DNA from 2 places in the Marinomonas sp. AWM4_232 genome. Region 1 is predicted to be linked to the other one. Evidence: predicted binding sites of a transcription regulator. Region 1 holds the regulator's gene; the other holds the start of a gene.
What was found. Region 1 encodes LexA, which represses DNA repair genes until DNA is damaged. Its sites were predicted from a motif close to TACTGTNTANNTANACAGTA; they were not measured.

Region 1 (7,319 bases):
GTGTTTGAGCCGTACGAATGAGCATAGCGCCGATTTCGGGATGCTCACGATAGACGGCTTGTTGGCTATCATACAAAGCTAATGCTCTGGATGTCGGAATGCCAAGAGCCGCCATGGCTTCACTGGCCAAGTATTCGCGGATAGATGACCGAAGTACGGCTCTACCGTCTCCTTGCCTGCTGAATGGCGTTTGCCCAGAACCTTTTACGTGAAGATCATGGTAGGAACCATCCTGAGCGATGACTTCACCCAGTAAAACACCTCGTCCATCTCCTAGCTGTGGTGTAAAACCACCAAATTGATGGCCAGCATACACCATACTAAGGCTATCGGATAAAGTGGTTTCGCCAGATAAGATCGAAAGCGTCTGCGCATCAGTCACATCAATTGCTAAATGTTGAGCATGAAGTTTGTTTATCTCAACCAACCGTTGCTCTTGCAACGGTTGTACATAGGTATGAGCACTAAATTCATTGCCTAATTGAGCAAAACGATGCTGCAAACGCATAAACTATTTCTAGTCCTGATCTCGAACGTATTCGCAACGAATAGACGTACCGATGGTCGCTTCAATTTCAGGGATCATGAAAGAGTCATCTTCTGTTGCAAAGCTAACAGATTTACCTTGTTCGCCACCACGACCAGTACGGCCGATACGGTGCACATAATCTTCAGGGTCATCAGGTAATGCATAGTTAACGACTAGCTCGATGTTATCGACGTGAATACCACGACCAGCCACATCTGTCGCAACCAATACCTGAATGCTTCCGTCTTTGAATTTAGCAAGGGTTTTAACGCGTTTATCTTGTGAAACCTCACCTGATAGCATGGCACAGTTGATGTTAGCCTTCTTCAATTTCTCGTGGAGATCACGGGTCTCATCACGGCGGTTCGCAAAAATAATGGTGCGTTGACTACCATTCTCTTCGATTAGCTTTTTCAAGATTGGCCATTTTTGATTATTAGAAACCGTGTAAATGACTTGATCGATGTTTTTATTCGTTGTTTCTTTAGGAACAACAGACACTTCTTTTGGGTGGAATGTCCACTGACGAGCCAATGCCTGAATATCTTTCGGGAACGTTGCACTAAACAGCATCGTTTGACGGCGCTCTTTATGAGGCGTCATACGAATAATGCTTTTCACGTCTGGGATAAAGCCCATTGACAGCATACGGTCGGCTTCGTCTAGCACCACACATTCTACTTTGTTCAACATGACTTTCTTGCTACGTGCAAAGTCAAGTAAACGCCCTGGTGTAGCAACGATTAAATCAACAAACTCTGTCTCAAGTTGCTGACGCTGTTTGTCATAATTCATGCCTCCAACCAATGACACAACATTTAGATTGGTGTACTTGGTTAGCTTCTCTGCCTCGTCAGCGATTTGCAAAGCAAGCTCACGAGTTGGAGCAATGATTAGACCACGTGGGAAGTTGTTGGCACGTTCACCTTCAACTGGGTAATCTAAGAAGTCACTGATCATCGCGATTAAGAACGCGGCTGTCTTACCGGTACCTGTTTGAGCTTGACCAATCAGATCATAACCTTGAAGTGTGGCAGGTAATGTCGCAGCTTGAATCTCACTGCAGTATTCAAACCCCATGGTTTGAATGGCTTTCATTACACGATCCGGAAGGTTCATATCATGAAAACGTACTTTGCCTTCAACTTCAGCAACCTTAAAGTCTTTAATTGACCAAAGTTCTCCATTAGACGTTTTTTCAGCAGTTGGAGTACTAGTTCCCGTAGCGTTAGCACTGCTTTTGTTGTGTTTACGACGGGGTCTACGTTGGCGCTTTGGTCCCTTTGATGCAGGGCGCGCTGCTTCTTGCTGTTTTTCCATGTGAGAGTCTTTAATCTCTTTTGAATGAATGTAATTACTCAGGCGTGAAGTGTACCTAAATGGTAGCCCTTTATCACCTTTAGTTTGGTTAAATCTGTTTGTAAGGCGGCAAGCTGTTGATTAATTGTCTACCGTAGCGCTTCGTATGTAAGCGCTTATCCAGAATATGAATTTCGCCACTGTCGGTTTCACTTCTCAGTAAACGGCCGGTTGCTTGAACAAGTCGTAACGAGGCATCCGGAATCGTAATTTCCATAAACGGATTGCCTCCGCGTCGCTGAATCCATTCTGCTAATGTGGCTTCAACCGGATCATCTGGAACCGCAAATGGGATTTTGGCGATGTACACTCTTGTCAGATATTTACCAGGCAAATCGACACCTTCCGCAAAACTTGCCAAGCCAAATAGCAAACTGCCTTTATCGCCATCTATGGCATCTTTGTGGCTTTCCAAAATAATGCGCTTCGATTGCTCTCCCTGAATCAGTAGGATGTCTTTGAGGTTATCTTTTAGGCCAGCAGCCACTTCTTCCATTTGGCGTCGTGAGGAAAACAACACCAACGAGCCAAGCGATGTATCGACGTTGTCGTTCAAGTATGTGATGAGCTCTTTTGTATGTGCTTCTGCATGATTGGGCTCAGACGTCATATTCGGAACAACTAACGTGCCCTTGTTCTGGAAATCAAAGGGACTGACGACTCTTAGGTATTCACTTTCTCTTGGTACGCCGGAGCGCATGTTAAAGCGATGAAATTCGTTTAACGCAGTCAGTGTGGCTGATGTCACCACAGCACCAAAACACTTATCCCACAGTTGCATTCTCAGCGTATGAGCAGCCAAGATCGGTGATCCGCCTAGCTCTATGTCCTGTTCAAGCCCTTGCCCAACCACCAATAACCAGCGAGCGTTTGGGGGATAGTTTTGATCGTCCAGCGCAGCGTAAAGCTTCCATAGTTCCACACAAGCTTCTAAGCGACCAAGGATGACACCAAGGATCGGTAGCCAGTTCTCTGCGGTTTCTTCGGTTAATCCCATCCCTTCGTTTTGCTTCACCTTTTTACATTCGTCCTGAATGTTCTCTATCTGGTTAAACAGCTTTTGATAGGAAGTAGATAAGCTGTAAGCAAGCTGCCTTAACTCATCAGGAATCACACCAAACTCAAAGCGATGCTGTCGCGAGTCTTCATCTAAACCTAAATTCTGAATAAATGGAGCGAGCCCTTGCTGTGCATATTGAATAAAATTGATCGTGCTTTGTATCTGCTGTGGCAATTTTAGAAGGATTTGCCCCGTTAAACTGACCTCATCGGTCAGCTCTTGACGTAGGTTGATTAAGTTCTTGTCTAGCTGCTTAAGCCAACTAATGCTTTGCTGTAGACGGACCTCATGACGGAAATGACCGATTGCCTTGTCTGGTAGGTGATGCCCTTCATCAAACACATAAATAGTTTCTTTGGGATCGGATAAGATCGCACCGCCACCTAATGATAAGTCTGCTAATACCAAGTCGTGGTTAGCCACGATAACATCGGCCGTCTCTAACTCAGCTCTGGCTTTAAAAAATGGGCAAGCTGAAAAATTCGCACAATTGCGGTTCGTGCACTGCTGATGATCGGTGGTTAAACGTCGCCAATCCTGCTCACGAATAATGCCTTCCCAATTATCTTTATCGCCATCCCACTTGCCATCACGAAGTGAGTCGTCCATTTCCTGATACAAAACGGTATTTACATCATCAGGTGTTAAGTGTTGCTCAAACAGGCCTGCAAACATATCTTCTGTGGCTTGATCTTCCGCACTTAGAAAGCTCTCTAAATTATTTAAGCAAAGATAGCGACCACGACCTTTGGCCAAGGTATAGCGAAACGTGTAATCGGTGTATTCCAGCAGGCTTGGCAGCTCTTTATGGAGAATCTGCTCCTGCAGCGCAACAGTGGCTGTTGATATGATTAATTTAAGCCCTTTGGCTTTCGCAATGGGGATGGCAGATAAACAGTAAGAAAGTGTTTTGCCAGTACCTGTTCCAGCCTCAACCACGGCAACATGCTTCTCACCAAGCCTTTCGCCTTCTGAACCTTGTCGTATATTACCAAGCGTTCGTGCAATCGTAGCAATCATATGACGCTGACCAACACGTGCTTTATGGCCTTTGGCTTCAAGGTAAGCGCGATAGGCCGTTTGAATATTTTCTTTTATCGAGTCTGAAAGCATGGAATATAGTTGAGCAATTGATTGATAGCTGTATATAATAACAGTAACTGTATAAACAAACAGATGCCGTATGATTAAATTAACAAAAAGACAGTCTGACGTACTAGAAACAATTCGCGAATTTATTAACGAAACAGGCTTCCCACCTACTCGTGCTGAAATTGCGGCGCGTTTAGGCTTTCGCTCCCCAAACGCAGCAGAAGAACATTTAAAAGCGCTTAGCAAAAAAGGCGCAATCGAAATGCTTTCTGGCGCTTCTCGTGGCATTCGCCTTGTAGAGCAAGAAGCACCCGTAAGTGCGAACGATGAAGCTGGCACTTTACCAATTGTTGGACGAGTCGCAGCAGGCTATCCAATTTTGGCACAAGAGAACATCGATGCCAGAATCCCTATCGCCGCAGAAATGTTCTCACCAAAAGCTGACTACTTACTGTCTGTTAACGGCATGAGTATGAAAGACGCAGGCATTCTAGATGGTGACCTGATAGCTGTCCATAAAACTCACACGGTGCGCAATGGTCAGATCGTGGTGGCCCGCATCGGTGATGAAGTAACCGTGAAGCGATTTGAGCAAAAAGGTCGTGAAGTACGCTTAATCCCGGAAAACGAAGAATTTAATGACATTATCGTAGATCTGGAAAGCGAAGACTTTGCCATTGAAGGGCTCTCGGTGGGCGTAATCCGACGAGGCCATTAATCAATTCCTATAATCAATTCCTGAAAAGCCTCTAGTGATAGAGGCTTTTTTATGGCATTGACCATGATTCGAAACGGTTTATTTAATGCAAAATCCGCGGCATAAACTCTTCATCGTGCACATCGCCTTCAGACGAATCCATGCCACCGAAATCTTCTGAATAAACGAAGTCGATGCCCGCATGGAACATGCACTTGGCAAGCTCAAAATAACGATCTTTCAGGAAGTCTTTCGTATCATCGGAAATCGTGAGTGTTGCAATAGGAGTTTTATCGTCATCCTCCCCTGCTGGGCGTAAGACAATCTCACCATTTTCCAATTCGACAATTTCTAAGTAGGTATCTTTCATCACTAATATTCGGCCGCGTCTTCGCGATAGCGTAAGACTAACTCTGTTAAAGAGCTCAAAATGTATTTCGTAGATGTACCAGCGTCAGAGCCGCGGCCAATCAATTCCACTCCTGCTCCATAGGACTGATTAGCCACTTGGCAATCTAAGGCGGCTTGGAAGGCAACATGCAATTGGCTCAACCAAGATTGACCATTGTTTTTCAATAGTGCCAACTCATTCAGCACAGGAACACTGATGCCTTTCGCATTCGCGGCTTGAAGCAACGAGTCTAAATCGAGAGCAGCAGGTAGGCTGTAAGAGGTTTTCACCTCTTGCAGCAGTCCATTCAGCCCGCATCTTAACTGGAACAATGCAGATGACTCAAGGCTTTGAGTCATCCAATCGTTATCCATTTCTGTTGCTTGCTGAAGCAGTCTTCTAGCAGCGTCTAGGCGCTGGTTGGTTACGCTTGCTAAGCTTGAACCGCTCATTTCTTCTTACCATGTTCGATTTTCCATTTACCACCTTCATAGAAAGCCTTCCAGCCAGTAGGCTTTCCTTCTACTTCAGTCATAATGTATTGCTCTTTAGTTTTACGACTAAAGCGAATAACGGTCGGGTTACCCTCTTCGTCTTGCAAAGGGGCTTTATCGAAGTAGTGGTATTTAGGATCAATTTGTTCCATGTACGGCTTCAACTCTTTTACCAATGGCGGTCGAGTCTCACGCTTACGCGGGAATTGACTCGCAGCTAAGAATAAGCCGGTCGCACCATCACGCAAAACATAGTGATCTTCTACCTTTTGACATGGCAAATCAGGCATTGGTACTGGGTCCATTTTTGGTGGAGCCACTTCGCCATTTTTCAAAAGCTTACGAGTGTTTTTACATTCTTCATTGGTACAACCGAAGTACTTACCAAAACGACCAGTCTTAAGCTGCATTTCAGAACCACATTTGTCACACTCAATAACTGGTCCGTCATAGCCTTTCAACTTGAAGGTACCTTGCTCTACTTCGTAACCTGTACATGATGGATTGTTACCACACACATGAAGCTTACGATGCTCATCAACCAAGTAGCTGTCCATTGCTGAGCCACAGATATCACAACGACGCTTGTTGATCAGTGCTTTAGATTCGCCTTCTTCATCATCTACTGCAACTGCTTCATCGCCACTGACCAAGTTTATGGTTGCTTTACAGCGCTCTTTTGGTGGCAGTGCGTAACCAGAACATGACAAGAAAACCCCCGTACTAGCGGTACGGATTTGCATTGGGCGACCACATGTCGGACACGGAATATCGGTCGGCGTAGGTTCGTTTGGAGCCATACCACCTTCTTCTGCTTCCGCTTGATTGAGTGTTTGACTAAAATCTTGGTAGAAGTCGTTTAAAACTTGAATCCAATCTTTTTCGCCTTCCGCGATGTCATCCAACTTCTCTTCCATTTGTGCAGTGAAGCTGTAGTTCATTAGATCGTCAAAGCTTGCCACCAATCGATCGGTCACAATGTCGCCCATTTTCTCAGCATAAAAACGACGATTCTCAACTCGAACGTAACCACGATCTTGTATCGTAGAGATGATCGAAGCATAAGTGGAAGGACGACCAATGCCGCGCTTTTCTAGCTCTTTTACAAGGCTCGCTTCACTAAAACGAGCCGGTGGCTTCGTGAAGTGTTGCGCCGGATCTAAGCTTAGCAGCGTTAATTGATCGCCTTTTTGTACATCAGGCAGAATCGTATCTTCTGCTTTCTTGCCTACAGGTGTTAACACTCGCGTGTAACCATCAAAGCGAAGGATGCGGCCTTTAGCACGCAATTCGTATTCACCCGCCATCACAGTGATCGTTGTCGACGTGTATTCTGCAGGCGTCATTTGACAGGCAATAAACTGATTACGGATCAAATCGTAAAGACGATGAGCATCTTTATCCATGCCCTGAAGCATGTCTTGAGTAACCGTTACGCTTGATGGTCGAATCGCTTCGTGGGCCTCTTGAGCACCTTCTTTGCTTGAATAGCGCAGCGCTTCTTTTGGTAAGTAAGCATCACCGTAACTCGATTGAATAAACTCGCGAACAGATTCTACCGCTTCTTGGCTTAAGTTGGTCGAGTCAGTACGCATGTAAGTAATGTAACCCGCTTCGTACAAACGTTGAGCGAGCATCATCGTCTTTTTAACACCAAAGCTCAGGCGAGTGCTGGCAGCTTGTTGTAGTGTTGACGT
Region 2 (7,319 bases), 190 kb from region 1:
GGGGGGACTTATGAAGGTGATCGAAAACAAAGGGATATTGGCTTGGTTATCCGTCAAACTGTCCGCTGTTACGCATACTTTCGGTGCATCTGGCCTGAGTGTGATCGCCTCCACTAAAATGCTATTTGTGAGTTCTGTCGCGCCTTTTCCAACGTTGGCAAAAATTGATTTGATGGAGCAAGATCAGCGCAAGTTAGCTGCCTCCATGGCTTTAGTCCTGACTTTAACCCAAGGTAACATTTCCTTTCCGATGATTGCTTACGGCGTCAATATTTGGGTGCTCTTGGCCTCTTCAATTATCGGTGGCATCTTGGCATCAGCCTTTACTTACTATGTTTTAATGCGTAATCAATCCGCCTACGCAAACGGTACAGAAGCCATCGAAGAAGGCCCTAAAGTTAAAAAAACCATCGTGCAGTCTCTATCTGATGGGGGCATGGAGGGTATGAAGATCGCCATCAACATGATCCCAATGTTGATCATCACGGTTTTTATTCTCACTATTCTAAAAGATTTGCATGTTATCGACGTGCTAACTAAGTGGTTGGAGCCGATATTCAGTTCGCTAGGTTTGCCAGGCACTGCGGTGCTGCCAATTATTACCAAATACATCGCTGGCGGAACGGCCTATTTAGGGGTGATCATTGATCAGGTGGAGCAGGGCACACTGACCGCACGTGATCTGAATATTATTGTCGGTTTGGCCAGTAACCCTGTGGATTTAGTAGGTTTAGCGCTATTTTCAGCCATTGGTCCTCGTATCGGTAAAATCTTCCGTTATGCGCTGATGGGAGCCTTGTTTGGGCTGTTGGTTCGTGCTGTGATCCACATTGCTTGGTTTTACTAGTCGTAAGGCCGTTAGGGCATAGTTCTTTTTGCCTCAAACCAAGAGAGAGCGTCGTCCCACATAGGGGCGGCGTGTTCCCTAAAGTATCCCATATGACCGACTTTGCCCTGATAGTTTTTAGGATCTAAGTCTTCTCGCTCAATGGTGGCATTCGTATAGGCTTGTAGAAAAGCATCCCTCGATGCAGGCATGGCCCATAAATCATCGAGCGCATTGACAGCATAGATCGGCGTTGTAACCGCAGCATAACTTTGTTCAATCCCCTGCATAGCTGGGTCGTCGAAAAAGTAACGGGGAAATTGGCACCAATGACGCCACTGACGAAATACATCGAGTGGCAGATCTTCCCCCAGCCCTAGCATCTTCCAAGGACAATAACCTTTCCAAAGTGTGAGCGCTGGTAGTAACGTTCGCCACATAATTTGAACTTTAAGTCGCTCTAACTTTGGCATGTATCCATGCCAGCCAGCACTGGTACCAAACACATAGAAGCCGTTGATTAGGTAATGATTTGGCAATAAACCAAGTGCGTGTCCGCCATATGAGTGTCCGACTAAAAACAAAGGGACATTCTCTGAATGCATATAAGACACGGCCGCCGCCAGATCTTTTTGCCCCCAGTCGAGCAAACTCATTCGAAACCCCTTTAACTGTTCTGGGCGTGACAGACCAATGCCACGATAGTCAAAGGTTAACGTCTCATATCCTTGATCGGCGCAATATTGGGCGAAGCGTCGATAGAAACCTTGTGGGACGGCAGTGGCCCCCGCGACAATCAACTTCGCTTTAACGGGCTTTTTGGCAGTAAATATAAAACCCTGGAGCGTGTAACTATCCTCTGTTATGAGGCTAATAGATTGATTTGTTGCCGACATAGGTCCCTCGTTTCGTTGCTAAATTGAACGGTTATAACGACTGTTATAGAAATGTAACCTATAACGACTGTTATAAAAAGAGGGTGTGACAAATTTTTATGATAAGAAATGACTTAATGCTGGGATATGGCTTGTCGCATTAGCTCGTCTAACAGCTGTTCGATTTCATCTAATGGTTGCAAGCTACGGTGGGCGCGGCATAAGGCGACAGAGCCTTCAACCGAGGCAACGGCCAGTGTTGCAATACTATTCGCTTGAGCTTTTTCAGCCCCATGTTTGATGAGCGACTCAGCAAGTAGAGAGCGCCATTTGGAAAAGACTTCTGAGGCCGCTTCTAAAGTAGCTAAACCGACTTCGTCTGTTGGCTCTTCTGTTGCCACAGCAAGAACCGGACAGCCCGCTTGGAAATGACTTTGTTTTACTCGTGAGCGCCAAAGATCCAGAAAACTATGTAATCCAGCGATCGGGCCAGCTTCTAGTGCCTGTTGAAGTAAATGCGCGACATTATCACCAGCGTATTGAATCGCCTCAACCGCCACTTGCTGTTTTCCGCCGGGAAAGTAGTGATAAGTAGAACCTAAAGGCACCTTCGCATACTTAGCGAGTTCGCGAATACTGGTCGCATCAAGTCCTCGGCGACTGATCATATCTGCAGCGGAGGAGACTAAACGTTGGCGTGTTTCTGGCTTATTGTTGCTCATTAGCGAGTCTCTAAAACAAACTGATTAAAGCCTATCAAATGACAACATATTTGTCTGAGCCTTTTTAAGTTTGTTTAAAACGGCCCCATCAGCATCAAAGTGCTTAGTGTCAGCATAAACACTGCGATGATGGCGTCCAGTACACGCCACGCATTTGGGTTGTTAAATACGGGGATTAGAAGTTGTGATCCATAACCTAGGGACATAAACCAAGCCACGCTGGCTAGGCAAGCGCCGATGCCAAATGCCAGTTGTCCCAGTCCAGGATAGTGGGTCGAAATACTGCCCAGTAGAACCATGGTATCAAGGTACACATGAGGGTTTAGGAAGGTAAACGCCAAGCAGGTTAGCACCGCTTTTTTCAAAGAATTATGGTTGGTCGTGTCGTCTGTATTGAGAGCGCCAGCACCCGACCAAGCACGTTTAGCGGCTTGTAACCCATAAAATGCAAGGAATGCGGCCCCGCCAAATTGCAGCACTTGCATGAGTTCAGGCCATTCTTTAACCAGTAACCCGATGCCCGCAACGCCCAGTGTAATCAACAAAATATCACTTAGAGAGGTAATCGCGACAATGATGCCAATGTGGTTGCGCATCAAGCCTTGCCTAAGAACAAAAGCATTTTGTGAGCCGATGGCGATGATCAGTCCCGCGCCTGTGGTAAAACCTGCAATTAAAGCTGTCAGTAACATTTAATAATCCAGTGAATGGTTAGATATTGAATAGGCCCATGATCTGAGAAAACTGAAAGTTAGTAAAATTAATAATTCTATGTATAGTTAAGAAACTCTAATCTAAAGGCTATTCATATGAGCTTGATACACCCCCAATTAGCGGCGTTCGCAGCAGTGATTGAAGAAGCGAGTTTTGATGGGGCAGCGCAACGTTTATCGGTGACGCCATCGGCTATTTCACAACGGGTCAAAGCATTAGAAGACCGTTTAGGGCAGGTTCTCATCGTTCGACAATTACCTTGTCGGCCGACAGAAGCAGGGGAGAAATTACTGCGAAAAGTGAAGCCCATGTTGGCATTAGAAGCAGAAGCTTACGAAGACTTTCAGCTTGAGCAGCCCAACGCTGTGAATCGACGACTGGCCATCGCAGTCAATGATGATTCGTTAGAAACCTGGGTATTGCCAGCATTGGCCACCTTAAATCAGGAGTTTGGTTACTTATTTGATGTCATCGTAGATGATCAAGACCACTCACTTAGCTTATTGCGAAACGGCAGTACAGTAGGTGCTGTGACATCTGAAACCAAAGCCATCCAAGGCTGTGATATCCATGCGCTAGGCACTATGCGTTATCACGCCATTGCATCGCCGGAATTTAAGCAGCGTTTCTTTGCCGAAGGCTTAAACCTTGAGAGTTTAACCAAGGCGCCAATGTTAGTGTTTAGCCGCAAGGATGAGCTACAAAATCGCTTTATTCAGCAGGTAGTGGGTCATGATTTGTACCCACCAACGCACTATATTCCCACCTCAACAGGCTTTGTTGAAGCCGCAGCACTGCATCTTGGTTGGTGCATGGTGCCTGAATGTATGATTCAGCAGGCGCTAGCCGATGGCAAAGTAGTTTTGATCCATCCTAGAGTCACAGTCGATGTACCACTTTACTGGCAACATGCCTCTATCCGCTCAACCACACTGCAAAACTTAACCAAAGTTTTCATCAATCAAGCACAGGCGAAATTGGCTTTTGTGGAATAAAACCTTACTGTAATGTTAGCTAGCCAACAAAAGGAAGCCAAAATGAGCCTACAACCATTTCACCTAGCCATCCCTGTTTACGATGTACCTTTAGCCCGCGCTTTTTACCGCGATGTCTTTGGTCTTGAGGAAGGGCGTTCAGCGGAAGCTTGGGTCGATTTTAACTTTTTCGGCCATCAACTAGTGATTCACAGTCACCCAAAAACACCTTCTCAAGAAAATGCTACGACCAACCCAGTGGATGGTCATGATGTGCCAGTCCCGCATTTTGGTGTCGTGCTGGAATGGCAACAATGGGAAGATTTAGCCGAGCGCTTAAAATCATTCGATACGAAGTTTGTGATCGAGCCCTACATCCGTTTTAAAGGCCAAGTTGGTGAACAAGCGACCATGTTCTTGCTCGACCCATGTGGCAACGCGTTAGAGTTCAAAGCCTTTAAAGATATGGGACAATTATTTGCTAAATAGTGGTTAGTTGATAAAGAAAACGCACCTTGAGCAATCTCAATGTGCGTTTTTTGTGCCCAAGAAGCTGAAATTTAAATCAAAAGTTCTGCTGGACAGCCCACGATGAGATATGTCTTAATACTGTTTATTTAAACAGTATATTATCTCCATGCAGAACCCTTCTAACTACCAAAAAAAGATTATCCATATTGATATGGATGCCTTCTTTGCGTCGGTAGAAATGCGTGATTTCCCTCAGTATTGCAATATTCCGTTGGCGGTTGGGGGGAATGAAAGGCAGCGTGGGGTTATCAGTACTTGCAACTACGAAGCACGTAAATACGGTGTTCGTTCGGCTATGTCGACGGCGATTGCCAAGAAGCTGTGTCCACAGTTAACCGTGATCCCAGGTAGGATGCAGGTTTACAAAGAGACCTCAGCCAAGATTCGGGCGATTTTTGCTCGCTATACAGATCTGATTGAGCCGTTATCTTTGGACGAAGCCTATCTAGATGTCACAAACTGTCAGCAGCACCATGGTTCAGCGACCCTTATTGCTGAGGCCATACGAGATGAGATCCGAACAGAATTAAATCTGACTGCCTCAGCGGGCGTTGCTCCGATCAAATTCTTGGCCAAAATTGCCTCTGATATGAATAAACCGGATGGGCAATTTGTGATTACGCCTAATCAAGTGCAATCTGTGATTGACCAGTTGCCACTTGGCAAAATCCCAGGTGTCGGTAAAGTCAGCCTTGAGAAGCTTAATAATGCTGGGTTTTATGTCTGTTCCGATATTCGTAATGCCGATTACTTAGCGCTCGTAAGGCGCTTTGGGCGATTAGGTGATTCTCTTTGGAATAGAAGTCATGGGATTGATCCGCGAGAAGTCACACCTCATCGTCAACGCAAATCAGTTGGCGTTGAAAGAACCTTTGCCACTAATATCTCAAGTTATGATGAGTGTTGGCAGGTGATCGAGCAGCGCTTATACCCTGAGTTACAGCAGCGCCTTGGACGTCATTCTAAAGATAAAAGCATTACTAAGCAGGGTATCAAAGTAAAGTTTGCGGATTTCCAGCTTACAACTATTGAGCATGTTCACCAGAAGTTGGATCTTGATTACTTCAGAGATTTATTAGAACAGGTTCTAAAGCGCCAGAATGGACGTGAAATTCGCCTTTTAGGTTTAAGTGTTATGCTAAAGTCCGAAGAAGAAGCGCGACAGCTTCCCTTGGACTTTGCTGAGTCATGATGCTTAAAAGAAGGGCAGTTCCTGTTTGGTTTTCATTTCGACGACTGGCTCCGTACGGTGACTTAAAGACCGTATCAATATCGGTGCGACAATAATACTAAGCACGACGTTGGATAGTGGCAGCGCCAGCCATATTCCTTGTGTCCCCAGCACTGTAGGAAAGGACAACAGGAATGGAATTTGAATCACGATATTACCCAGTGCGACAAGCATGGCTTCACGGTTTTGTCCAACTGATAAGAAATACACCGATGCGACAAATAAAAAACCATCCAAGCATAAAGCAAACAAATGCAGTCGCATGCCTTCAACTGTAATTTGAACCAGTCCAGTTTGCTCAGTAGTAAATAATCCGATTAATTGTTCTGAAAGAACGTTAGCGATCAGCGTGGTGCATAAGCCAAGGCCTAAGACGATTTTTAAAGCCAATATCATGGTTGTCTTTATGTGCTTAGGCTGCTTTGCCCCATAGTAATAGCTGACAAGAGGCTGAATACCATTCGCTAACCCCTCTGCAATCAAGTAATAGAGCAGGGCAATGTAATTAATAATCGCGAAGGCACTCACATACTCAACGGAGCCGTATTTAAGTAATAAGGTATTGTGGGCAGCAACAATAAAACTAAAGTATAAAAACATCACCAGTCCAGAGCTGCCTGTTTTTAGTACCTGCATAAGTTGTTTGAGGTTAATAAATTCCAGAGCTAAGCGAATGCTGGCTTTGTTTGAACAAAAATAAAGCAAAGCAAACATAGCAACAGTGGCTTGAGAGATTACCGTAGCTATCGCCGCACCTTTTAAACCTAAATTCCAATGGCCGAGCATTAAATAATCTAAAACGATATTGAGCACTGCACCTATGCCTAACAATAACGTAGCTAGGTTAGGGCGATCATCATTGCGAACCAGCATGGGCAAAGCACCTGATGCAATCGTCATGATTGCTCCCCATTGAAAAACACTGATGTAATCAAGCGCCCATTGATAAGCCGTTGCTTCAGCGCCTTGTAAGGAAAGTAGATGGCTACCACTCAATGCTAAGTAGCCACTGGAGACGATGGAAAGTAATAGAATCAGCCATAAAGAAGCAGTTAGACTAATGGACGCTTTTGTTTTATCACCTGCGCCACGTTGTTGAGACATGATGGCACCACCCCCCATGCCCACTAAAATCCCAAAGCCAATGATTAGACCAAGGATTGGCCAAGCTAAGTTCATGGCTGCAAGTCCATTTGCTCCGACATAGTGTCCAACAAACAAGCCATCAATGACTTGATAAAGTCCATTGACCAGCATGCCCGCCACCGATGGGATGGCAAACCGCCAAAAAGTTCGCTGAACAGAGCCTGTGATGGAAATAGATGCGTGTTCCATGATGTCACCTGAAGTTGATATCCATATATTATTAAATGAAAATAAGATGAACCAAAGTTAGTGTTCATCTTAAAAAGAGATGGATTGGCGCAGGAGTAAGAGTTTGAATTG

Region 2: dinB (DNA polymerase IV) is a predicted target of LexA. The motif match lies at 4,719-4,738, and genes of this name have one in related genera.

What each region holds. Positions count from the first base shown of each region.
Region 1 covers NZ_JBSWTA010000001.1:3,584,544-3,591,862, forward strand. Annotated here, with positions in the region: gene ACXAC1_RS16970 (protein adenylyltransferase SelO) at 1-508, opposite strand, end outside; gene ACXAC1_RS16975 (DEAD/DEAH box helicase) at 518-1,849, opposite strand; gene dinG (ATP-dependent DNA helicase DinG) at 1,938-4,061, opposite strand; gene lexA (transcriptional repressor LexA) at 4,132-4,758, shown strand; gene ACXAC1_RS16990 (hypothetical protein) at 4,841-5,107, opposite strand; gene ACXAC1_RS16995 (DUF6586 family protein) at 5,110-5,580, opposite strand; gene topA (type I DNA topoisomerase) at 5,577-7,319, opposite strand, start outside.
Region 2 covers NZ_JBSWTA010000001.1:3,772,530-3,779,848, reverse strand. Annotated here, with positions in the region: gene ACXAC1_RS17895 (nucleoside recognition domain-containing protein) at 1-847, shown strand, start outside; gene ACXAC1_RS17890 (alpha/beta hydrolase family protein) at 859-1,722, opposite strand; gene ACXAC1_RS17885 (TetR/AcrR family transcriptional regulator) at 1,836-2,423, opposite strand; gene ACXAC1_RS17880 (LysE/ArgO family amino acid transporter) at 2,498-3,115, opposite strand; gene ACXAC1_RS17875 (LysR family transcriptional regulator ArgP) at 3,233-4,132, shown strand; gene ACXAC1_RS17870 (VOC family protein) at 4,175-4,600, shown strand; gene dinB (DNA polymerase IV) at 4,749-5,834, shown strand; gene ACXAC1_RS17860 (MATE family efflux transporter) at 5,838-7,208, opposite strand; gene ACXAC1_RS17855 (LysR family transcriptional regulator) at 7,312-7,319, shown strand, end outside.